DNA from 3 places in the Oceanimonas doudoroffii genome. Region 2 is predicted to be linked to each of the others. Evidence: riboswitches for the same ligand, from Rfam matches in the RefSeq annotation. Region 2 holds a riboswitch; each other region holds the start of a gene.
What was found. A riboswitch is a leader RNA that binds a small molecule or an ion and turns the genes downstream of it on or off. The one in region 2 is predicted to bind thiamine pyrophosphate.
Positions count from the first base shown of each region.

Region 1 (8,020 bases), on a different contig from region 2:
CAGGCCGCCCTGCAAACCAGTAACTGAGGTGAGGGGTGAGGAGAGAAGAGAGAGGTGTTGTCTCATTGGAGTTCACGCCTCACCCCTCACTCCTCACAAACTGTCACAGCGCCGACAGGGCGTTCACGTCCAGCGCACCGGCGTAGGCCTCCAGATCCGCCATGGCCAGCTCGCTGCCGCGGCCGCTCAGCTGCACCAGGGTGGTGTTGGCCACCAGCATCATCAGTTCCTTGCTGTCTCCTTCCTCCTTGACCATGGCGCTCTGGCCATTGATGCGGCGCACCTTGTAGCCGCTCATGGTGGCCATGCTGGGATTGGTAAACAGCATGGCCATGGTCTGCAGCAGGGGGGAATTCTTGGCGATGGTCATTTCCAGCCGGGCATTGTCCTTGTGGTACTGGCGCGAGGCGTGAATGCCACCGCCAAAGAGCGTTGCTGAGGCGGCCTGGGTATCGGCGTCTTCCGCCTGCCAGCCGGGCAGGGGGGCGGGAAACAGTTCACCCAGCTGGCCGGCCTGCAGCTGGCGTACCAGGGTAGCGGCATAATCGAATTGGGAAGCGGCCTGAGACCATTCCCCGGCCTCGTAGGCACGGGTGCCTTCCTCTATGGCCCGCCGAATTTCGGCATCATCGGCCAGCAGCAGGCCCGGCAACAACAGTCCGGCCCATAACCAGTGCTTGTTCATGGTGTACTCCGCAGTTTTTTCTCAGTGTAGCCAAGGGGGCGGCAAAGGCAGGGAGCAAAAAATGCTCGAAAGGGATAAAAAGGGGTTGCAAGAACAAATGATAACGATTATCGTTACCTTGCTTTCCGAACACAGCCTCCCATTCAGACGTAGGGCACAGGCAGCTTGCGAAGGCACGACATTGCTCACATTGCTTCCAGAGTTTTTAGGCCGGCTTAATGCCGGCCCTTTTTTTATCCGTGTTTGAGCTGCTGCGCTCAGTCATGCTTCGTTGAATTTACATTTCCAGTAGTCGCTTGACCAGTTTGCCAATGCCGGTGTCGGCCTCGGTAATGCTTTGGGCCAGCATATAGGCGGGAGTGGAAATCACTTGATAATGCGCGTCTTCCACCACGTCGGTCACGGCGCAGCCGATGTGCTCGCCGCCCATGGCGGCAAAGGCCTCGGCCACGGCGGCGTCTGTGCCTATGGTGCCCTTGACCCCGGCCGGGTAGACCCGGGGCATCAGCACGGGGGCAATGCAGCAATAGCCGGCGGGCTTGCGGGCCTTGGCAAAGGCCCGGCAGGCGGCCAGCACTTCGTGGTTGACGTCACAGGCGTCGCCCTCAAAGGCGAAATTGCACAGGTTTTTGGCGGCGCCAAAGCCGCCGGGCAGCAGCAGGGCGTCAAAGTCGTCGGCGTTCAGCTCGCTCAGGGGCTGAATGTCGCCCCGGGCGATGCGGGCGGCTTCGGTCAGCACGTTGCGCCGCTCGCCGATTTCCTCGCCGGTGCGGTGATCGATCACATGGTGCTGGGGTTGATCCGGGGCAAAGCACTGGTAGCGGGCACCGTTGCGGGCCAGGTGCAGCAGGCACAGCACGGCCTCGTGAATTTCCGCGCCGTCGTATACGCCACAGCCGCTCAGAATTACGGCAACTTTTTTCATTTCGCTCTCCTTTGGTTGAACGAGTCGGACTTTGTGATTCAGGTCGCCTTGACCGGGCAAAACTGTGCTAGCATTAATCCGGTTAATAATTGTGCACATTGCCTTGTCTGTCGATTTTCCACATTCTCCGATCCCTTATCAAGCCGTGAGATCAAAATGTAAGCTTTTGATCCTAAAGGTTTTGTTTTTATTTTTCGGATCTGTTTCGGATCCTGCCTCCACAGAGTTATCCACAGGCAGGATCCGGCGCCGGCGTGGAGTCCGGCGGCCCGCTGTGGCATGCTAGCGGCCAACGTATCAACGAGAAAGACGCCATGGTTGCCATTCCTGCCAAACCCCTGATCCTGGTCGATGGATCTTCCTACCTCTATCGTGCCTATTTCGCCTCTCAGCAGGCGGATCTGCGCACCAGCGATGGTCGCCCCACCGGTGCCATTCGTGTGGTCACCAACATGCTGCGCAGCCTGCACAAACAGTTTCCCGAGTCTCGTGTGGCGGTGGTGTTCGATGCCAAGGGCAAGACCTTTCGTGATGACATCTATCCGGAATACAAGGCCCAGCGGCCGTCCATGCCCGACGATCTGCGCGAACAGATTAAGCCCATTCACGACATTATTCGCGCCATGGGGCTGCCGTTGCTGATCGAGGAAGGGGTAGAGGCAGACGACGTCATCGGCACCCTGGCCCGGCAGGCCACCGAGCAGCAGCTGGACGTGGTGATCAGCACCGGCGACAAGGACATGGCCCAGCTGGTGTCGAATCATGTGCTGCTGATGGACACCATGAAAAACAGCTTTCTCGATCGGGACGGCGTGGTGGAAAAGTTCGGCGTGCCGCCGGAGTTGATCATCGATCTGCTGGCGCTGGTGGGGGACAAGGTCGACAACATTCCCGGCATGCCCGGCGTGGGCGAGAAGACCGCGCTGGCGCTGCTGCAGGGGCTGGGCTCCATCGACGACATTGCCGCCCATACCGACAAAATCGCCGAGCTGGGCTTTCGCGGATCCAAGTCCTTTGCCGCCAAGTTTGCCGAGCATGAGGAACAGGTGCGGCTGTCCTACACCCTGGCCACCATCAAGACCGATGTGGCGCTGCAGGTGGGCCCGGCCGAGCTGCAACAGGCGGAGCCGAATGTAGAGGCCCTGCGCGCCCTGTATCAGGAATTTGAATTCCGCAACCTGCTGGCCGAGCTGGATTCCGGCGACGAGCAGGAACAGGCACCGGCTGCCCCGGCGCTGGCAACCGACTATCAGACGATCACCGAGCAGGCGCAACTGGACGAATGGATCGCCCGGCTCAAGGCCGCGCCGCTGTTCGCCTTTGATACCGAAACCACCAGCCTCAATTACCGGGATGCCCGAGTGGTCGGCGTGTCATTCGCGGTGGAAGCGGGCCAGGCCGCCTATGTGCCGTTTGGCCACGACTACCTGGATGCGCCCGAACAACTCAGTGAAGAGGCCGTGCTGGGGGCGCTCAAGCCGCTGCTGGAAGACGACAGCCGCATCAAGCTGGGGCAAAACCTCAAGTACGACATTAACGTGCTGAAAAACCACGGCATAGAGCTGAAAGGCGCCCTGCTCGACACCATGCTGGAGTCCTACGCGCTGAATTCGGTGCAGACCCGGCACGACATGGACAGCATGGCGGCGTTCTTTCTCAATCACACCACCACGTCGTTTGAATCTATCGCCGGCAAGGGTGCCAAGCAGCTGACCTTTAACCAGATCCCCCTGGAGCAGGCCGGCCCCTATGCGGCGGAAGACGCCGACATTACTCTGCGGCTGCACCACCACCTGGCGGAAAAACTGGCCGCCGAGCCCGACCTGCAAAGCGTATTCAACGACATCGAGCTGCCCCTGGTGCCGATTCTGGCCAGCATGGAATACACCGGCGTGCGCATCGACGGCAAGCTGCTGGCCACCCAGAGCGACGAGATCGCCAAACGACTCAAGGAGCTGGAGCTGGAAGCCCATGAGCTTGCCGGCGAGCCCTTCAACCTGAGCTCCACCAAGCAGCTGGGTGAGATCCTGTTCACCAAGCTGGAACTGCCGGTGATCAAGAAAACCCCCAAGGGCGCGCCGTCCACCGCCGAGGAAGTGCTGCAGGAGCTGGCGCTGGATTACCCCCTGCCCAAACTGCTGATGGAATACCGGGCCCTGAGCAAGCTCAAGTCCACCTATACCGACAAGCTGCCGCAAATGGTCAACGAGCACAGCGGCCGCATTCATACCTCCTATCATCAGGCCAACACCGCCACCGGGCGGTTGTCGTCGTCGGATCCCAACCTGCAGAACATTCCCATTCGCACCACCGAAGGTCGCCGCATTCGTCAGGCCTTTGTGGCCGAGCCCGGCTACAAGCTGGTGGCGGCGGACTACTCCCAGATTGAGCTGCGCATCATGGCGCACCTGTCTCAGGACAAGGGGTTGCTCGATGCCTTTGCCCATGGCCAGGACATTCACCGTGCCACCGCCGCCGAGGTATTTGGCGTGCCGGTGGATGAGGTCAGCACCGAGCAGCGTCGCCGGGCCAAGGCCATCAACTTTGGCCTGATCTACGGCATGAGCGCCTTTGGCCTGGCGCGTCAGCTGGGCATTGGCCGTAACGAGGCTCAGGACTATATGAACATCTACTTCGAGCGCTATCCGGGCGTGCTGCGCTACATGGAAGACACGCGGGAGCAGGCCAGCGAGCGTGGCTATGTATCCACCCTGTTCGGCCGCCGGCTCTACCTGCCTGAGATCAAGTCCAAAAACGGCGCTCGGCGCAAGGGCGCCGAACGGGCGGCCATCAATGCGCCCATGCAGGGTACCGCCGCCGACATTATCAAGAAGGCCATGGTGCGGGTGAGTGACTGGCTGACCAGGTTGCCCGAGGGCGAAGTGCGCATGCTGATGCAGGTGCACGATGAACTGGTGTTTGAAATTCGTGAAGACAAGGTGGACGCCTACCGGGAGAACATCTGTGCACTGATGCAGCAGGCGGCCACCCTGGATGTGCCCCTGCTGGTGGAAGCCGGGGTGGGAGACAACTGGGATCAGGCTCACTGATCTGGTGTAAAAAAACAGAAATGAAATAAAATTACGGATTGGGGCTTTTCTCGGCCTCGGTTCGAGAGTAAAGTAGCTTCAGGTACAGAGGCAGGGACATCCCTGTCTGACTTTCATTTGTGCATTCGATACGTGACTGCTCAGGCCGCCTTCAGCATGACTGCTGAAGGCGTTTTTTTTGCCTGTTTCAGAATTCCCTGTAACTTGTATACAAAATTAATTTTTTGTAAAAAGGTTACAGTTTTGCTGCCGAAAACCGTTCAGGGCCTCCGCTGGCATTTGGGGGAAGGGCTGGTTATCATCGGACCATTGGTCGGGGAGCCGCAAGGCTGAGACGGCAAGGCGCCGAACCCGTTGAACCTGATCCAGTTGATACTGGCGTAGGGAACCGGCGGCAGATGTCCGATGAGGTTCCCCGCCTCACGAGGACCATAAGGACATGCACAGCAGCAAAGCCATTATTCTCTCCATTGCCGGCTCCGACAGCGGCGGCGGTGCCGGTGTTCAGGCCGACATCAAGGCCATTTCCGCCACCGGTGGCTATGCCTGTTCGGTGCTCACCGCCATTACCGCCCAAAACACCCGTGGCGTGTCTGCGGTGCACCCCATTCCTCAGGACATTATTCGCGCCCAGCTCGATGCCGTGTTCGGCGATTTGCCGGTGGCGGCGGTCAAGGTGGGCATGCTGGGCGACGCCGACACCATCAACACCGTGGCCGATGCCCTGGAACAATACCGGCCCCGGCATCTGGTGGTGGATCCGGTGATGGTTAGCGCCAACGGCGACATGCTGCTGGCCCCGGAGGCGGTGCAAAGCCTGAAGCAGCGGCTGTTGCCCCTGGCGGACGTGATCACCCCCAACCTGCCGGAAGCGGCCTGCCTGACCGATCGCCAGGTACCGGCCTCGCTGCGCGAGGTCGAGCCGCTGCTCGCGGCCCTGAAGGAGCTGAAATGCCGGGCGGTGCTGCTCAAGGGCGGCTTTTTGCAGCAGGAGCCGCGCAGCCCCGACTGGCTGTTGCATGGCGATGGCATGCGCTGCTTTGACACTCCCAGGGTGATCACCACCAACACCCATGGCACCGGCTGCACCCTGTCCGGTGCCCTGGCGTCCTACCTGGCCCAGGGCCTGGAGCTGGAGCTGGCGGTGGCCTCGGCCAAGCACTATATCGAGCGCGCCATCGAGGCCGGTGCTCGCCTCAAAATCGGCCAGGGTCGGGGACCGGTAGAGCACTTTTTTGCCCGCTGACCCCGGCATTATCGCCCCGGTCCCCTTGCGCCGGGCCGGGGCGGCTTGTAGTATTTCAGCGCTAATAACCAATAAAAAATTGATTAACTTACTGATAGTTAATCCAATTACTTCACTGCTATAGTCTGCTCTACAGAGTCTCTCCTTTATTTTTCGCCGATCCTGATGCCCTTCCAGGGGCTTTGTAAGGAGCCTTGCGTATGCTTGTTGCCGTTCTGGCAGGTTTTATTCTGGCCGCCCTGGTGCCGCGTTTGAGCCCTTTACTGGGCAAGCACATCGGCTGGTGCCTGGCCGCCCTGCCGGCCGCCCTGTTTGGCTATTTTGCGAGCTTCTGGCCCCGGGTGACCGGGGGCGAGGTGGTGCACTTTTATTACGACTGGATTCCCAGCCTGAACGTCAGCCTCAGCTTTCTGCTGGATGGCCTGAGCCTGATGTTCGCCCTGCTGATCACCGGCATTGGTACCTTTATTCTGATTTACGCCGGTCGTTACCTGGAAGGCAACCCGGACAGGCACAAGTTGATGATGTACCTGCTGGCCTTTATGAGTGCCATGCTGGGGGTGGTGCTGTGCAGCAACCTTATCGGCCTGTTTGTATTCTGGGAGCTGACCAGCATTACCTCCTACCTGCTGATCGGCTTTAACCACGAGCAGGAAAAAGCCCGCAAGGCGGCGCTGCAGGGGCTGTTTGTCACCATGGGTGGTGGCCTGGCGCTGATGACCGGGCTGATTATGCTGGGCTGGATGGCCGGCAGCTTTGAACTGCGCGAGGTGCTGGCGCAAGGGGCGGCGCTGCAGCAGCACGGGTTGTTCCTGCCGATGATGGTGCTGGTGCTGGCGGGGTGTTTTACCAAGTCGGCCCAGACCCCGTTCCATTTCTGGCTGCCCAATGCCATGGCCGCGCCCACCCCGGTGAGCGCCTACCTGCACTCGGCCACCATGGTCAAGGCTGGGGTCTTTCTGATGGCCCGGCTGCAGCCGGTGATGGCGGGCAGCGACGCCTGGCTGCTGGCACTGTCGCTGTTTGGTGCCGTGACCATGACGGTGGGGGCGGTGATGTCGGTGTGCAGCACGGATCTCAAGCGCATTCTGGCCTTTTCCACCGTGATGGCCCTGGGCACCCTGACCATGTTGATCGGCATCGGTACCCCGGTGGCGCTGAAGGCGGCCATGGTGTTTTTGCTGGCCCACGCCCTGTACAAGGGCGCCCTGTTTATGGCCGCCGGCACCCTGGATCACGCCACCGGCACCAAGGACGTGCGCGAGCTGGGCGGCCTGCGTGCCCACATGCCGCAAACGGCGTGGTTTCTGTGGCTGGCGGCGCTGTCGCTGGCGGGCATTCCGCCGCTGTTTGGCTTTATCGCCAAGGAGCTGATGTTCGAGGCGGCGCTGGGGGCAGCGTCGCTGTCACTGCTGCTGACCCTGCTGTCGCTGATCACCGCGGTTTGCATCGTGGCTGCCAGTGCCCTGGTGGCGATCAAGCCCTTCTTTGGCGCCCTCAAGCCCACTCCCAAGGCGCCCCACGAGGCACCGCTGGCCCTGCGCCTGGGGTTCAGCGTACTGGCAACCCTGAGTCTGGTGCTGGGGCTGGTGCCCGGACTGGCAGAGCCACTGCTGGCGGCGGCGGTCACCGCCATCAGCGGCACTCAAGCCGCCGATCTGGATCTGGCGCTGTGGCATGGCATCAACCTGCCGCTGTTGTTCAGCGCCGCCGCCCTGGTGGCCGGTGGCCTGCTCTACCGTGGCTGGGACCGCGTGTACCAGCCCCTGGGCAAGGTCATTTATCCGCTGTCTTATGGTCCCGAGCGGGGCTATGAAAACATGATGGACGGCCTGGTGCGGCTGGCCCGCTGGCAGACGCAATGGCTGCAGAACGGCTACATGACCAACTACATTCTGACCATACTGATCACCGCCATCGGCTTGCTGGTGTATGCCTTCTGGGCTCACGACGCCTTTGTGTATTCACTGTCGTTCGAGGGCGTGCGTCTGTATGAGGTAGTGATCAGTCTGCTGATGCTGGTGGCCGTGGTGTATGCCAGTGCCACCCATCTGCGGCTGGGGTCGGTGGCGGCGGTGGGCGTGCTGGGCTTTGCCATGGCACTGATCTACGTG
Region 1 covers NZ_NBIM01000003.1:199,304-207,323, reverse strand. The annotation lists gene B6S08_RS11900 (7-cyano-7-deazaguanine/7-aminomethyl-7-deazaguanine transporter) at 1-27, shown strand, start outside; gene B6S08_RS18480 (hypothetical protein) at 104-685, opposite strand; gene elbB (isoprenoid biosynthesis glyoxalase ElbB) at 963-1,610, opposite strand; gene polA (DNA polymerase I) at 1,925-4,660, shown strand; TPP riboswitch at 4,965-5,064, shown strand; gene thiD (bifunctional hydroxymethylpyrimidine kinase/phosphomethylpyrimidine kinase) at 5,100-5,906, shown strand; gene B6S08_RS11870 (putative monovalent cation/H+ antiporter subunit A) at 6,107-8,020, shown strand, end outside.
Region 1: another riboswitch for thiamine pyrophosphate. It lies ahead of thiD (bifunctional hydroxymethylpyrimidine kinase/phosphomethylpyrimidine kinase); the one in region 2 lies ahead of B6S08_RS14705 (3-oxoacyl-ACP reductase).

Region 2 (8,020 bases):
CCAGGCGGCAACGCGCAGCTCGGCGCGCAGTCGTGGATCTTCCACCTGCACAAAGCGCCAGTGCTGCAGGTTGTAGGAAGTGGGCGCCTGCAGCAGGTGCCGAAACAGCCGTTCCACATCGGCCTCGGGCATGTGAAAGGTGGCATCGTAATGCTTGATGGCCCGGCGGGTCATGATGGCGTCTAGGGTATGCATGGTCTGGCTCCTGAGAGAATGGGCTTGGTTTGGAACTCAGTATTCCATGTGCAAAAATGAAGAAAAACAGAGTGAGTGCAGAGGATATGTGCATGAACGCACAGGTGGATGACTGGCACGAAATCTATACCGCCTATCAGGTGGCCCGGCTTGGCTCCCTGAGCGCCGCCGCCCAGCAGCTGGAGGTGCATCACAGCACCGTATTGCGGCGGATCAACGCCCTGGAGGCGAGAATGGGCGCGCGCCTGTTTCATCGCCACCCCAGGGGCTATGTGGCCACCGAGGCCGGGCGAGTCCTGATGGCCGCCGCCGCCCAGGCCGAAGCCGCCTTTGGGGTGATGCGGGCCCGGGTCGACGAAAGCGAGGCCCTGGCGGGCACCCTGATCCTCACCTCGGTCAATAACCTGGTGCCCTACCTGACGCCCTTGCTGGCCGAGTTTCAGCGCCTGCATCCCAACATTCGGCTGGAATACGCCGCCGACAGCCGAATCTTTCGGCTGGAACGCGGTGAGGCCCATGTGGGCATACGCTCGGTATCCAGGCCGAAGGATCCCGATTATGTGGTACAGCACCTGACCCGGGCCACGGGCACCCTTTACGCCAGTCGCGATTACCTGCGTCGTCATGGTCCCATGTCGACCCTGGAGGACATTGCCGGACACCGTTTTATCGGCACCACCCAGCCTCGGCCCGGCAGCATGTATATGCGCTGGATGGAGCAAAAGGTACCGGCGGAGCAGGTTTTCTATCGCGTGCAGGACTTTACCGGCTTCATTCCTGCCCTGCAGGCCGGATTGGGCTGCGGGGCGCTGAGTTGCTGGCACGCCACCCTGGCCCCCGAGCTGCAACCGATGCTGCCGCCCCCGAAGGAATGGGCCCATGACCTCTGGTTGACCAGCCATGGCGACATGCACCGCTCGGCCAAGGTGCAGGCCTTTACCCGCTTTCTCAAGGATCGCATCGCCGAGCGCCGGACCGACTTTATACCGGACTGAAACGCCATAAAAAAACGCGGCCGAAGCCGCGTTTTTGCAAGGCGAGAACGGGTTATTTCACCATCCAGCCAATTTCTTCGCCGGCGCGAATGGGCACCAGCTTATCGCCGCCCAGAGGCAGGGTTTCGCCCACGGTCCAGGACTCTTTCACCAGGGTGATGGTGTCTTCGTTGCGGGGCAGGCCGTAGAAGTCGGGACCGTTGAAGCTGGTAAAGGCTTCCAGCTTGTCCAGGGCGCCGGCCTCTTCAAAGGCTTCTGCATACAGCTCCACGGCGGCGTGCGAGGTATAGGCGCCGGCGCAGCCGCAGGCGGCTTCCTTGCGGTGCTGAAAGTGCGGTGCCGAGTCGGTGCCCATAAAGAACTTTTTGCTGCCGCTGGTGGCGGCGCGCACCAGCGCCGCTTGATGGGTATTGCGCTTGAGAATGGGCAGGCAGTAGTAGTGCGGACGAATGCCGCCCACCAGCATGTGGTTGCGGTTGAACAGCAGGTGGTGAGCGGTAATGGTGGCGGCCACATTGTCGCCGGCCTGCTCTACAAAGTGCACAGCATGCTCGGTGGTGATGTGTTCCAGTACGATCTTGAGGTCGGGAAAGTCGCGCACCACGTCGGGCAGCACGGTTTCCAGAAACACTTTTTCACGGTCGAAGATATCGATGCGGGAGTCGGTGACTTCGCCGTGCACCAGCAGCAGGGTGCCGGTCTCCTGCATGGCTTCCAGCACCGGATAGATGTTTTTCACATCGGTCACGCCGGAGTCGGAGTTGGTGGTGGCGCCGGCCGGATACAGTTTGCAGGCCACAATGTCACCGCTGGCACGGCCCTTGCGAATTTCCTCGGCTTGAGTGTTGTCGGTGAGATACAGGCTCATCACCGGCTCAAACCGGCTGCCTTCGGGGCGCACCGCCAGAATGCGCTCGCGGTATTCCTTTGCCAGCTCGGTGGTGGTCACGGGGGGCACCAGGTTGGGCATCACAAGGGCGCGGCCCAGATAGCGGCTGGCGTCGCGAACGGTGTCTTTCAGTTGCTCACCGTCGCGCAGGTGCAGGTGCCAGTCGTCGGGGCGGGTAATGGTCAGTGTGGTCATAGTCGGCTCGGCGTTATCCATTGCTTTCGAGGCCTTTATTATCCACCCACGGGCCTTTTTCACCAAACTTCTGAAAATGTGAGGGGTGAGGCGTGAAGGGAGAGGTGAAAAACAGACGGCCTGGTAAGGAGTTTTTTCTCCTCACGCCTTCCCCCTCACGCCTCTCGCTCTTGGGCGCAGGGGTATGTTATGGTCTTTGCCGAGACACGGGGTGTCCTGCAATGCAGGGCTGAGATAACACCCGTTGAACCTGATCCAGTTCATACTGGCGAAGGGATGTCAGCCTGCCGGCCTTGCGCCATTGCTGCCTCATCATGCCTTCGCCTCAGCTTCGAGGTAGAGAATGCAAACATCCATTCCGTTAAACGAACAACTGGTGCTGGTCACCGGCGGGGCCCGTGGCCTGGGCGAACATCTGGTGCGCGCCTTTTTGCGCGAAGGTGCCAGGGTGGTGATCAACTACCTGAGCAGCGCCGACGCGGCGCAAGCACTGGCGGCCGAGGCGCCGCAGCAAGCCCTGGCCATTCAGGCCGACGTGACCGATGCCGCCGCGGTGCAGGCCATGTTTGATCAGGCCGAGGCCCATTTCGGTAGCCCGGTGACCACGGTTATCAACAACGCCCTGCCGGCGTTTTCCTTTAATGGCGACGCCCGCACTCACGCCCAGGAGCTGGCCTGGGAGCACCTGAATCAGCAGCTGGAAGGCGTGGTGGGCGGTGCCATCAACACCACCCGCGCGGCCCTGGCCGGCATGCGTAAAACCGGCTTTGGCCGTATCGTCAACGTGGGCACCAACCTGTTCCAGAACCCGGTGGTGCCCTATCACGACTACACCGCCGCCAAGGCCGCGCTGCTGTCGCTGACCCGCACCCTGTCTCAGGATCTGGGCCCCGACGGCATTACCGTCAACATGGTCTCCGGCGGCCTGTTGCGCACCACAGATGCCTCTGCCGCCACCCCGGAAGCGGTGTTTGACTACATTGCCGCCAATACCCCGCTGCGCCGAGTGACCACGCCGGCGGAATTTGCCGACGCGACCCTGTTCTTTGCCTCGCCCTGGTCGCGTTCGGTGACCGGCCAGAACCTGGTGGTGGACGGCGGCCTGGTGAAAAACTGATGAACATGAATCAACGCATGATGCACCTGAACCTGTTTCTGTTCGGCTGTGGCCATCACAGGGCGGCCTGGCGTCATCCCAACTCGGCGGTAGAGCAGCTGGGTGACATTCGCTATTACGAGCGGCTGGCGCAAACCGCCGAGCGGGGCAAGTTGGACGCGGTGTTCTTTGCCGACGGCCAGTCTACCGGCAATGTGGCGGACGGCAGCTACTGGTTTCTGGAGCCGCTCACCGCCATGGCGGCCATGAGCCGGGCCACGGACCGCATCGGTTTTATCAGCACGGTGTCGAGCACCTTTTTCACGCCGTTTCACGCCGCCCGCATGATGGCCTCGCTGGATCATATCTCCAACGGCCGCATGGGCTGGAACGTGGTGACCTCCATGTTTGACGTGGAAGCCCGTAACCACGGTTACGAGACCATGCCGGCCCACGCCGAGCGTTATCGCCGGGCCGAGGAATTTGTGAATGCGGTGCTCAAGCTGTGGGACTCCTGGCAGCAAGACGCCCTGGTGATGGATCGTGCCGGCCATTATGCCGACCCCGACAAGGTGAATCCCATCAATCACCTGGGCGAGTTCTTTCTGGTGGACGGCCCGCTCAATGTGCCGCGCCCGCCTCAGGGGCATCCGGTGCTGTTTCAGGCCGGTGCCTCCGAGCAGGGCCGTACCCTGGCGGCCCAGTGTGCCGAAGCCATTTACGCCGTGGCCTATGATCTGCCGGCGGCCCAGGACTATTACCGCGACATCAAGCGCCGAGTGAAGGACGCCGGCCGCAATGTGAACGTGCCCATCATGCCCGGGCTGGTGACCTATGTGGCCTCTACCGAGGCCGAAGCCAAGGCCAAGCAACGGGAGCTGGACGAGCTGCTGCCCGCCGATGCCTCCCTGCGTCAGCTCGGAACCTATGTGGGCCAGGACTGCTCCGGCTGGGAGCTGGATGCACCGGTGCCGGCGCTGCCGTCTTTAGAGGTGTTTACCGGTCCCAAGGGGCGTTACGCCACCGTGCTGCGCATTATCGAGACCGAGCAGCCCACGGTGCGCCAGCTGCTGGGACGGCTCGCCGCCGGTGGCGGCCACTGCACCATGGTGGGCACGCCCGAGTCGATTGCCGATCGCATGGAGCAGTGGTTCCGCAACGAAGGCGCCGACGGCTTTAACCTGATGCCGCCGTCACTGCCCGCCGGCATCGAGGACTTTGTGGATCAGGTGGTGCCCGAGCTGCAACGGCGCGGCCTGTTCCGCACCGAGTATGAAGGCAGCACCTTGCGGGAGCATTTGGGGCTGGCGAATCCGTAAGGCGGTTCGTCGTTCGTCACCCCGCGAAACCCCAAAATCGTCACCCCCGCGAGGGCGGGGGTCTATTTTGCAGGTTATGGTGCAACCCGCCATGGACTCCGGCCTTCGCCGGAGTGACGATGGGGGCTCACCCGCCCGGTGGGGTCAGCCGTTGCTCCAGGCGGCGAAGCAGGGCGTCGAGCACCATGGCCATCAGCGCCACCATCATCCCCCCCTGCAGCACAAAGGCCAGATTGTCGGTCAGCAGGCCGGCAATGATTACTTCGCCAAAGCCCTTGGCCGCCACCGTGGAACCGATGGTGGCGGTGCCGATGCTGATGATCAGTGAAATGCGAATGCCCGCCACCAGCGTGGGCAGGGCCAGGGGCAGCTCCACCCGCCACAATTGCTGCAAGGGGGTCATGCCCATGCCTCTGGCCGCCTCGCGCACGCTGGGGGGAATTTGCTGCAGGCCGGTGACCGCATTCTCAAAAATCGGCAGCATGCCGTACAGCAGTAACGCCACCAGGGTGGGCATCAGCCCAAACCCCAGTGCTGGCACCGCCAGCGCCAGCACCGCCACCGGCGGAAAGGTCTGGCCCAGGTTGGCCACGGCCCGGGCCAGGGGAAAGAAGGCTCGCCCCCAGGGCCGGGTGACGGCCACGGCGGCACTCAGTGCCAGCAGGGTGGCGGCGCCAATGGCGGTAAACACCGCCAGCATATGCCAGCCCAGCAGGCTGGCAAAGCTGTCCCGGGCGTAGATGGCCGGAGCGGGCTCATCCACCAGCGGGCGAAACAGCGGGGTTAGTGCCTCCATGTTGAGGGTAAGCAGCGTCAGCAGCAGCGCCGGCACCAGCCAGCCAAGGGCCTGGCTCATGCGCCGGCCCCCCGTTTCAGTAGCGCACTCAGGGTCGCTTCGCCCACGGGCTCGCCGGCGTCATTGACCACGGTCAGCCGGTCGGCGCCCTGCCAGAGCAGCTCGGCCATGGCATCCCGCAGGCTGGTGCCGGCCGCCATGACAGGATCGACGGGCTGCGTGACCGGCGTCATGATATCGGCCAGGGTTTGGGTGGCCAGCAGCCGCAGGGCCCTGTCCTGACCGCCCACCAGGCTCTGCACAAAGCCCGGCTTGGGATTGCGCAGCAGTGCCTCCGGAGAGTCCATCTGCAGCATCTCGCCCTTGTCCATCACCGCAATCACATCGGCCATTTTAATGGCCTCTTCCAGATCGTGGGTCACCATGATGATGGTGATGCCCAGCAGTCGTTGTATATGCAGCAGCTCGTCCTGCAGGTGCTCCCGCGTGAGCGGATCCAGGGCACCAAAGGGTTCGTCCATCAGCAGCAGCTCGGGCCGCGCCGCCAGGGCCCGGGCCACGCCCACCCGTTGTTGCTCGCCGCCGGAAAGCTGATGGGGGTATTTGCCGGCAAAGGTGGCGGGGTCGAGCCGGAACAGGGTCAGCAGCTCGCTTACCCGGGCGTCGATGTCGGTTTTGCTCCAGCCCAGCAGGCGCGGCACGGTGGCGATGTTGCGGGCGATGGTCTGATGCGGAAACAGCCCCACTCCCTGAATGGCGTAACCAATGCGCCGGCGCAGCTGCTCGGCGGGAACCGTGGTGACGTTTTGCCCCTGAATAAAGATCTCGCCTTCGCTGGGTTCAATCAGCCGGTTGAGCATGCGCAGCGTGGTTGATTTGCCGCAGCCGGAGGTGCCTACCAGGGCGCAGACCTTGCCGCCGTCTACTCGGAACGACAGGTCGTTTACCGCAAGCTGGGTGTCAAAGCGCTTGCTCAGGTTTTTTACTTCAATCATTCGCGAAAGCCTTGTTGCAGGGCGATCAGGGTATCGATAAGCATGGCGAACAAAAACGCCAGCAGCAGGGTGGGCAGGGCGCCGAGGATCACCAGGTCGGTGGCGGTTTGCCCCAGTCCCTGAAAGATGTAGGTGCCATAGCCGCCACCGCCCACCAGGGCCGCCACCGCCACTAGGCCGATATTAAGGGTGACCACCACCCGCAGGCCGCTCAGGATCACCGGCAGCGCCAGCGGAAATTCCACCTGCCACAGCCGCTGGCGCCGGCTCATGCCCATGGCGGTGGCCGCCTCGCGCACGGGCGGGCTGACCCGGTCAAAACCCAGCGCCGTATTGCTGACGATCGGCAACAGTGAATACAGAAACAGGGCAATCACCGCCGGCGCCGCGCCGATGCCGCGAATGCCAAGCTCACCCAGCCAGGGGTATGCGGTCGCCAGCAGGCTCAGCGGCACCATCAGCAGGCCAAACATGGCGAGGCTGGGCACGGTCTGCAAAATATTGAGCACCGGAAACAGCGCCGCCCGTAGTCCCGGCGAGCGATGGCAGGCGATTCCGAGCGGAATGCCCGCCAGCACCGCGGGAATAATACTGCCCAGTGCCAGCTGCAGGTGGCGTAAACCCTGTTGCCAGAAGTCGCTGCGGTTGTGAAACTCCCTGAGCAACGACAGATCGTCGCAGCCACCCGAAGCCAGTAGGGCCAGCACCGCACCGGTAAGGACAGCCACCAGCGCCAACCGGGCCGAGGGCCCGAGTTTCAGTCGCAGGGCGGTGTCGGTAATCAGCAGGCTCAGCCAGAACATGCCCAGCCAGAAACCCGCCCCCAGGGAGACCCGGGCCAGGGGGCCGGCATTATCCAGCAAGGCGCTGGCGGTATGACCGGCGCTGTACAGCAGCAGGGGCAGGGCGGCGGCAGTAAGCGTCAGTCGCAGGGGGAGGGCGCGGTTAAACAGGCATAACGGCAGCAACAGCAGCGGCCATAATCCGGTGACGCCGGCGGCGCTCAGCAGCCCCAGGGCCTCGCCGGGCAAAATGCGGTTGGGTTGCAGGCCGACAAAAGGCAGTGCCAGCAGGCTGGCCACCAGCGCCGTGGCCAGCAGGCCACCGACCTTGTCGGGTTTGGGTAAGGTCAAACATACTCCTTAATGGCTGAATGCCGTCACCCCCGCGAAGGCGGGGGTCCATGTAGCAAACGGCGCTGTGTTTATGTAGTCGCCGCTTTAGTGCCGTAGGTTGCGAATGAGCGTAGCTAATTCCAACATTCCGCAGCTGGCTTCACGTTGCGATTCGCTGCGCTCATCGGCAACCTACGCCCTGAATGCTCATTCCCATGATACTCCCTCAGTCCTGGGTCAGTCCGGCCAGGTAGTCGGCGGCCACCGCCTCGGCGCTTTCACCGCCGATGGCGATGCGGCTGTTGAGCTGTTGCAGGGTTTTTATATCCAAAGACTGAAACACCGGCTCGAGAATGCCGGCGATTTCCGGGTGTGCCTCAAGTATGCTCGCCCGCACGATGGGGGCGGGGGCGTATACCGGCTGC
Region 2 covers NZ_NBIM01000006.1:79,193-87,212, forward strand. The annotation lists gene B6S08_RS14690 (nitroreductase family protein) at 1-195, opposite strand, end outside; gene B6S08_RS14695 (LysR family transcriptional regulator) at 288-1,190, shown strand; gene pyrC (dihydroorotase) at 1,243-2,274, opposite strand; TPP riboswitch at 2,472-2,568, shown strand; gene B6S08_RS14705 (3-oxoacyl-ACP reductase) at 2,618-3,391, shown strand; gene B6S08_RS14710 (LLM class flavin-dependent oxidoreductase) at 3,391-4,689, shown strand; gene B6S08_RS14715 (ABC transporter permease) at 4,817-5,545, opposite strand; gene B6S08_RS14720 (ABC transporter ATP-binding protein) at 5,542-6,480, opposite strand; gene B6S08_RS14725 (ABC transporter permease) at 6,477-7,613, opposite strand; gene osmF (glycine betaine ABC transporter substrate-binding protein OsmF) at 7,822-8,020, opposite strand, start outside.

Region 3 (8,020 bases), on a different contig from region 2:
ACCCTGCTTCGCGTATTACTCCTTTTGTGTTTGCCGAGTGCCTGCGATACCCGCCATAACAATGAGCACAGCGGCTTTGCCGGCCTGGGAGCCGCAGGTGAAGGCTATACCCAGGCTCACGCCGGCATGACCCTGAACTTTCCCGAGGATCACGGCCCGCACGCCGACTTTCGCATTGAGTGGTGGTATCTCACCGCCAACCTGAAAGACCGGCAAGGCGAGCCCCTGGGGCTGCAGTGGACCCTGTTTCGTCAGGCTCAACGGCCCGACACCGCGGAAACACCGTCCGCCGCCCCCTGGGCGGTGGAGCAGATCTGGATGGCGCATATGGCGCTGTCCCGAGGCGGGCAGCACAGAGTGGCCGAGCGCCTTGCCCGAGGCGGCCAAGTGAGCCGGGCCGGGCAGGCCGGGGTCATTGCGGCTCCTTTTCGTGCCTGGCTGGATAACTGGCAGCTGACCAGCCTGAGCACCACCGGGAACGAGCTGGACCGGCTGCGACTCTCGGCCGAAGCCGAGGATGAGCAGGGCCGCTTTGGTTATACGCTGGCGCTGCAGGCCAGCGGCCCGCTGGTAAGCCATGGCATTCACGGCTTCAGCCAAAAGTCGGACGATGGTCAGGGCTCCATGTATTACAGTCAGCCCTTTTACCGGGTGAGCGGTGAGGTATGGTTGAACGATGAGCGGCTGACGGTCAGCGGGCAGGCCTGGCTGGATCGGGAATGGAGCAGCCAGTTGTTGAGTGAGCGTCAGACCGGCTGGGACTGGTTTTCCCTGCACCTGGACAGCGGCCACAAGCTGATGGCCTTTCGCCTGCGCGGCGGAGGCGACCACCACGGTAATTATGTGTCCGGTAGCTGGATGACACCCACCGGCGAGGTAACCCCGCTCAATGCCGAGACATTAACCCTTACGCCGCTGGCCAGTGCCGAGGTTGCCGGCCGGCGGCTGCCGGTGCGCTGGCGACTAACACTGCCGGTGCAAGACCTCGTCATGAACGTCAGTGCCTACCATGCCAACCGTTGGATGAACACGTCGGTGTCCTACTGGGAAGGGGCGGTCAGCGTCAGCAACGCCGTCAGCGGTGCGCCACTCGGGGAAGGCTATCTGGAAATGACCGGGTATTGACCGGGTGACGGTTGCCACCCGGTATCCCTGGCTGGGGGTTAAAACATAAAACGGGTGGTCACGCCAAACATGCGTGGCGCGCCCAGCTGCACATACTGCTCGGTAATGTAGCCCTTGCGCGGATCGTTGCCGAACTGAAAGCCACGCACGGCGTAGTCTTCGTCGGTGAGGTTGCGGCCCCACAGGGTCACGCTCCAGTTATCCTGCTGGTAGCCCAGGCGGGCATGCAGCAGGGCGTAGGCGTCGGACTCGGCGTTATGATCATCGGAGAAATAAAACGCGTCCTTGCCTTCCACATCCAGCCCCGAGAACCAGCCATTGCCGAGATCGAGATTGGCACCCAGGGCAAACTGATATTCCGGTGCATGGGCGGCTTCGCGGCCATCAAAGCTGGCATCGGCCTCTTTCAGGCGAGTGTCCAGCAGGCCCAGGCTGCCGTAGATGTCCAGATCGGCACTGGCCTGCCACTGGGCCTGGGCTTCCAGGCCATAGCTGTAAGCCCGCTCGGCGTTGTGAGAATAGTCGATGTAGGCCGACGAGTTGTCGGGCCGCACATAGGTGTAGGTGGTGCGGATCTGGGCGTTGTCCCGTTGCTGAAAGAACAGGGCCAGCTGAGTGTTAAGGCGATTGTCCAGCAGGCTGTGTTTGGCGCCAATCTCGTAGTTCCACAGGGTTTCGGCTTCAAAGGTACGCAGTTCGGCCGCCAGCTCGCTGTTCACGTTATAGCCGCCCACCTTGTAACCCCGGGAGATCAGGGCGTAATACATGCGGTCTGTATCGGCCTGGTATTCCAGTGCCACCCGTCCGCCCCACAGCAGATCATCGGGCTCACCATGAATACCGTCGCTGTCACGGTACAGGGTGCTGTCCTGCTCAACCCGCAGGCCGTTGATCAGGGTCAGCCTGTCGGTAAGGGCCGTTTCCAGCTCGCCGTAAGCCGCAATCCGGTTGGCCTCATATTCGCTGGTAAAAGGGGCAGCCAAGTAGGTGTAGCGGCGATCCAGATCCGAGCTGCGGTGAAAGAAGTAGACCCCGCCGGTCCAGTCGGTGCGGCCATTGAACAGGGCGGACTGCTCGGTGGAGATAAAACGAATATCGGCGGTGGCGCCGCGCTCGTCCCGCTGGTAGTTGTCGGTGGCACTGTAGGTATCCGGGTGCAGACCGGAATAGGTCCAGTCCACATCATAGCCGTATTCCAGGTTGCTCTTGTTCACCGCCAGGGCGGTTTCCAGAATAAAGGCTTCAACGCCATACCAGCTGGCCTTGCCCGACAGGGCAATGGTTTCCTGGCGGTCGTGACCCGGGTTGTCCGACAGAGTATGGCGGCTGTTGTCGAGGGAGAAGGCATCGTAGCCGTTGTCGATATTGGCGTAAAACGCGGTCAGATCCAGATCCAGATCGTCGCTGGCGGCAATGCGAAACTTGGTCCGCAGCAGGGTTTCATCAATGTTGTTGGTGTTGTCGGCGTTTAAATAATCATTGGTAATAAAGCCGTCGCTCAGGTTGCGCTGGGCGGCAATGCGATAACCTACCTTGTCATTGATGGGGCCACCCACGGCCGCACTCAGGTTGCGGGTGTTGTATTCCCCCAGGGTCAGCTCCACATTGCCTTCCGGTGTATCGGTGGGCTCGTTGGCACGCACGTTAATCAGCCCGGCCAGGGCGTTGGCGCCATACAGGCTGCCCTGCGGGCCGCGCAGCACTTCAACCTGACTGGCATCCAGCAGGGTGGCGCCCGTGGTCATGGCGCTCATGTCTATGCCGTCTACCACCACGCCCACCGAAGGATTGACCACCCCAATAAACTGGCTGCGCTCGCCCACACCACGGATCTGGTAAAACTTGCCCCGGGATGCACCGGCACTCAGGTTGACGTTGGGGGCCTTGGCCAACACGTCTTCCAGGTGGTTGGTGTTTGGCTTGTCGAGCTCGGCTTCATCGATCACGCTCACGCTGGCGGCGGTGTCCTGCAGGGTGTCTTCCCGAAAGCTGGAAGTCACCAGCACGGGGGCCAGGGTGTAAACGGATTCTGTATTTTCCTCGGCCTGGGCCGGCAGGGCGGCCGCCATGGCCAGGGTCAGGGCAGAAGGAACAAAGGGGGTCAGTCTCGGCACTTTACATCTCCATTTCAGTGCGAAGACCCGGTAACAATACGAGCAGGGCAGGGCGTTGTGAGCTTCCTATTCCTACGCCGGTATCAACCGGATCAGGTTCAAAGGGTTCGCGCGTTGCGCATCTCAGGCGGAAATGCCACCCCTTAGGATTTGGCCTTGGTTATAAGGCGAGCGGAATTATACGCATTCGGTAATAGAAATCGATAAAAACCGGCCGAATCCGGTTATTTAGTGACGAAGACGGCCGGAGATATTTCTCGACGGAGAGGTGCCGGTTGCTGGGGTGCAACCGACGTCATGGGAATAACTCAAAGGGCGGACAAGCCGCCCTTTGACGGGGCTTACTGCTGCTGCACCAGGGCGGTGCCCACGCCGTGGCGGCGGGGTTCACTGACCGCGGTGACCGAGCCGTCGGCATGAAAGGCAATGCCGTTGGCGGCGCCGATCTGGTCGGTTTCCACAAAGCGGTGGCCCAGGGCTTCGAGCGCCCTGGCCTGCTCGCTGCCGGGAAAGCCGAGCAGGGTTTCCACCAGGGTGGTGTCGCCGTTGCGCTGACTCATGCGCGGGGCCGCCAGGGCATCGGCCAGCGACATGCCCAGATCAATGTGGTTGACCATGGTCTGCAGCACGGTGGTGATGATGGTGGAGCCGCCGGGTGAGCCTATGGTAAAGGCGGGCTTGCCGTCGCGCAGCACTATGGTGGGGCTCATGCTGGAGCGGGGCCGCTTGAAGGCTTCGGCCACGTTGGGGTGCGGCGCACTGAAGTCAAAGTCGGTGAGCTCGTTGTTGAGCAAAAAGCCCCGGCCCGGCACCACAATGCCGCTGCCGCCCCAGTCTTCAATGGTAAAGGTGTAGGCCACCACGTTGCCGTGCCGGTCCGACACCGCCAGATGGGTGGTGTGGGCCGACTCCTGCATCAGGCCGGCGGCGGCGGGGCGCAGGGGCACGGAAGGATCGTCCTGATAGGCAAAGGGATCTCCCGGCCCGCGCTGGCCGGCGGCCCGGGCTTCCAGCAGCGGGGCCCGGTGTTTGGCATATTCCTTGGACAGCAGGCCGGCGATGGGCACGTCGGTGAATTCGGTGTCGGCCACATAGGCGTTCCGGTCGGCAAAGGCCAGGCGCGAGGCTTCCAGATACAGGTGTTCCGCCTCGGTGCGTGAAGCCGCCGACAGATCCCGGGTTTCCAGCAGGTTCAGTGCCTGGGCAATGGCAATGCCGCCGCTTGACGGCGGCGCCATGCCATAGACGTCATAGCCCCGGTAGGTGGAATGAATGGGCTGACGCAGCCGCACTTCGTAATCTTTGAGATCGTTCAGGGTCATGGTGGCGCTCAGCACGCTGACGCCGTCCACCACCGGCGGCTGGTTGACCGCCGCCACAATGTCGCGGGCGATGTCGCCTTCATAAAAGGCCTGAGCGCCGCCTTTGGCAATGGCCCGGTAGGTGGCGGCCAGATCCGGGTTGCTGAAATGGCTGCCCACGGGCAGGGCCTTGTCGTTTTGCAGGTACAGGGCGCGGCTGGGCTCAAAGCGGGCGAACTTGTGTTCGTTTTTTTGAGCGATGCGGTGAAAGTTGTCGGTCACGGTAAAGCCCTGCTCCGCCACCTCAATGGCGGGGGCCAGGGTCTGCTCAAGGCTCATGGTGCCGTAGCGGCCAAGGGCCTCCTGCCAGCCCAGCACGGTGCCGGGCACACCCACGGAAATGCCGGTGGGCACCACCTCTTCCCAGGCCATGGCCTCGCCGTTTTGCTGAAAAATGCCGGGGTGAAAATAGGCCGGGGCGGTTTCTCTGTGGTCGATGCTGATGACCTTGTCGTCATCGGCGGAGTAAATCAGCATAAAGCCCCCGCCGCCAATGCCACAGCTGAAGGGATCGGTCACGCCCAGGGTGGCGGCCGCCGCCACGGCGGCGTCGATGGCATTGCCGCCCTGGTCGAGGATCGCAATGGCGGCCCGGCTGGCCTGCTCCGAAATGGTTGCCACGGCGCCGCCCTGGCCGGTGCTGACGGCGGGGGCCGCCTGCAGGGTGATGCTCAGGGTGAGCAGCGAGAGGGTAATCACTGGTCGTAATGCCCGGTTCATGGGGGGCTCCTTTATCCGTGCTCGAGGTGAGAGGCGCGCACAAGCGCACCGGTGCCCGCTGAGTGTAGTTCTCTTATGAGTACCTTTTTGCCATAAGAAAAAATATTTCCCTTACCGCCCCGGCAGGAGTGGCGGCGATGAACTCGGAGCTGGAGGTGGTCTTTGCAGTGATCCCCTTGTGGCGGGATCTGCGCCTGCGGCGCCGCAGTTAGGTGCCGGCCCGTGCGGCCGGCGCCCGTGGGCTCAGGCCGTGGCCAGCGGCGTGCCCCGCTGGGCCCAGGGCTTTTCCTCTATGGGCAGGTGCGCCAGGGCCGAGATGGCACCAAAGCCCACGCCAATCCACCAGACCATAAGGTAATTGGAGTGCAGGTCATAAAGGGTACCGCCCAGCCAGACCCCCATAAAACCACCCAGCTGATGGGAGAAGAACACTAGGCCATACAGGGTGCCCATATAGCGCAGCCCGTATATCTGGGCCACCAGGCCGGAGGTGAGGGGAACGGTGGCCAGCCAGAGCGCACCCATGGCCATGGAAAACAGCACCACGCTTTCCGGAGTAATGGGGTTGAGAATAAACACCGCCGACACCAGGGTACGCAGGGCGTAAATGACCGCCAGCAGATACTTGCGTGAATAGCGGTTGCCAAGCCAGCCGGCCAGCAGGGTGCCGCCGATATTGAACAGGCCGATAAGGGCAATGGCCATGGCACCGAGGCTGGAGGTGGAGCTCACCCCCAAGGCCTGAATGATGCTGTCCGGCGCAATGGCGCTGCACATTTCGGCAATAAAGGCCGGAAAGTGGGCGGTAATAAACGCCAGCTGATAGCCGCAGGAGAAAAAGCCGATAAAAATAAACAGAAAGGACGGATCCTTCAGCGCCCGTTTCAGCACCACACCCATGCCTTCATCCTGAGGACCCTTGGCCGCCGGAGGCGGAACCCGCATCAGCCCCAGGGCCAGCAGCGAAAGCAGAATAAAGCCCGCCAGACTGACAAACACCGACTGCCAGGGCAGGTGGTCCAGCAGCAGCTGAGTCAGTGGCGGCCCGACTATCTGCCCGGCCGAGCCGGCGGCGGTGACAATGCCCAGGGCCAGGGAGCGGTGCTGATCCGAAGCCGCCCGCCCCACCACGGCGAGGATCACGCCAAAGCCGGTACCGGCAATACCAAAGCCCACCAGCATTTCCAGCAACTGATGCTGACCGGGAGTGATGGCCAGGGCGGAGAGCACCATGCCCACCACGTAGCAGGCCACCCCGGCCACAATGGCCTTGCGGTCGCCGTATTTCTCGGCAAGGGCGCTGAATAAAGGCTGGCCTATGCCCCAGAACAGGTTCTGCAGGGCGAGGGCAAAGGAAAAGTCGGCCCGCGGCCAGTTAAACTCCTCGGCAATGGGCAGCTGAAACAGTCCAAAGGAAGCCCGAACGGAAAAACTGACCAGAATGATGATGCAGCCACCGAGTAGCACGGGGTTAAGCAGCGCAGGGGAAGGAGCAGAAGACGGTGTGCTTGAGGCCATTGTTATTATCCCGTTGGTCGTTTATGGCGCGGCTCAGCGCATGCCAGCCCGTGTTCGTATGTTAGCCGTCCATTTTAGTGTGTGGCTGCCGGCATTTCCAAGCAGTAAAACGGTGCGTAACCTCACAGGCCGAAACGAAAGGCCGGCCCGCGCCAGGGGCGGATTCTGGCGCGCCGGCAGTGTTAAACGCTGGGCTCCGAGGCCGCCCACGGGTATGCTGGTCCATTGCGCGCCACGCTCATCGTTATTCACTTACCAACCCGGTGTTATGATGCATAGTCGACCCTGTTCCTCTTTCGTGACCGGCCGCCTGTTTGAGCAGGTGGATGCCGCGTCGCTGGCGTTTTTTCGCATCTGTTTTGGCGTGATCATGCTGGTCGAGTGCGGTCGCTTCTACCGCCATGACTGGATTGAGCGCTACTACATTAGCCCCGATTTTCTGTTCAGCTATTACGGCTTTGAATGGATCACGCCGCTGCCGGGCAATGGCATGTACTGGCTGTTCGGCGCGCTGGCGCTGTTGTCCTTGTGCGTGACCATCGGCCTGTTTTACCGGCTGGCCATCGTGCTGTTGTGGCTGGGCTTTACCTATGTATTCCTGCTGGATCAGGCGCGCTACCTCAACCACTTCTACCTGGTCAGCCTGATGCTGTTTTTGCTGTCATGGGTGCCGGCCCATCGCATCTGGTCGGTGGATGCCTGGCGCAAGGGCGGCCGGGATGGCACCACGGTGGGGTTGTGGTCGGTATGGCTGTTGCGGGGCCAGATGGAGGTCATGCTGATCTTTGCCGGCCTGGTCAAGCTCAACCCCGACTGGCTCAGGCTGGAGCCCCTGGGCATGTGGCTGGCGCGCCGCGCCGAGGCCCCGCTCATCGGCCCCTGGCTGGAACAGGACTGGATGGTGGCGGTGGCCGCCTACGGCGCCATTGCCGTACACCTGGTGGGGGCGCCGCTGCTGCTGTGGCGGCGCACTCGGCTGCCAATCATTCTGGCCTACTGCGGCTTTCACCTGTCGAATCACTTCATGTTCACCATCGGCATTTTCCCGTGGCTGACCATGGCGGCCACGCTGCTGTTCCTGGATCCCGACTGGCCAAGACAGGTGCTGCATGGCCTGCGGCGGCGGATGGGGCTCACGCCGGCACCGTATCGGCCTTCATTACCGGGACCAACACCCGGCCT
Region 3 covers NZ_NBIM01000001.1:942,700-950,719, reverse strand. The annotation lists gene B6S08_RS04355 (lipocalin-like domain-containing protein) at 1-1,125, shown strand, start outside; gene B6S08_RS04350 (TonB-dependent receptor) at 1,164-3,239, opposite strand; TPP riboswitch at 3,292-3,393, opposite strand; gene ggt (gamma-glutamyltransferase) at 3,581-5,320, opposite strand; gene B6S08_RS04340 (MFS transporter) at 5,564-6,838, opposite strand; gene B6S08_RS04335 (HTTM domain-containing protein) at 7,110-8,020, shown strand, end outside.
Region 3: another riboswitch for thiamine pyrophosphate. It lies ahead of B6S08_RS04350 (TonB-dependent receptor); the one in region 2 lies ahead of B6S08_RS14705 (3-oxoacyl-ACP reductase).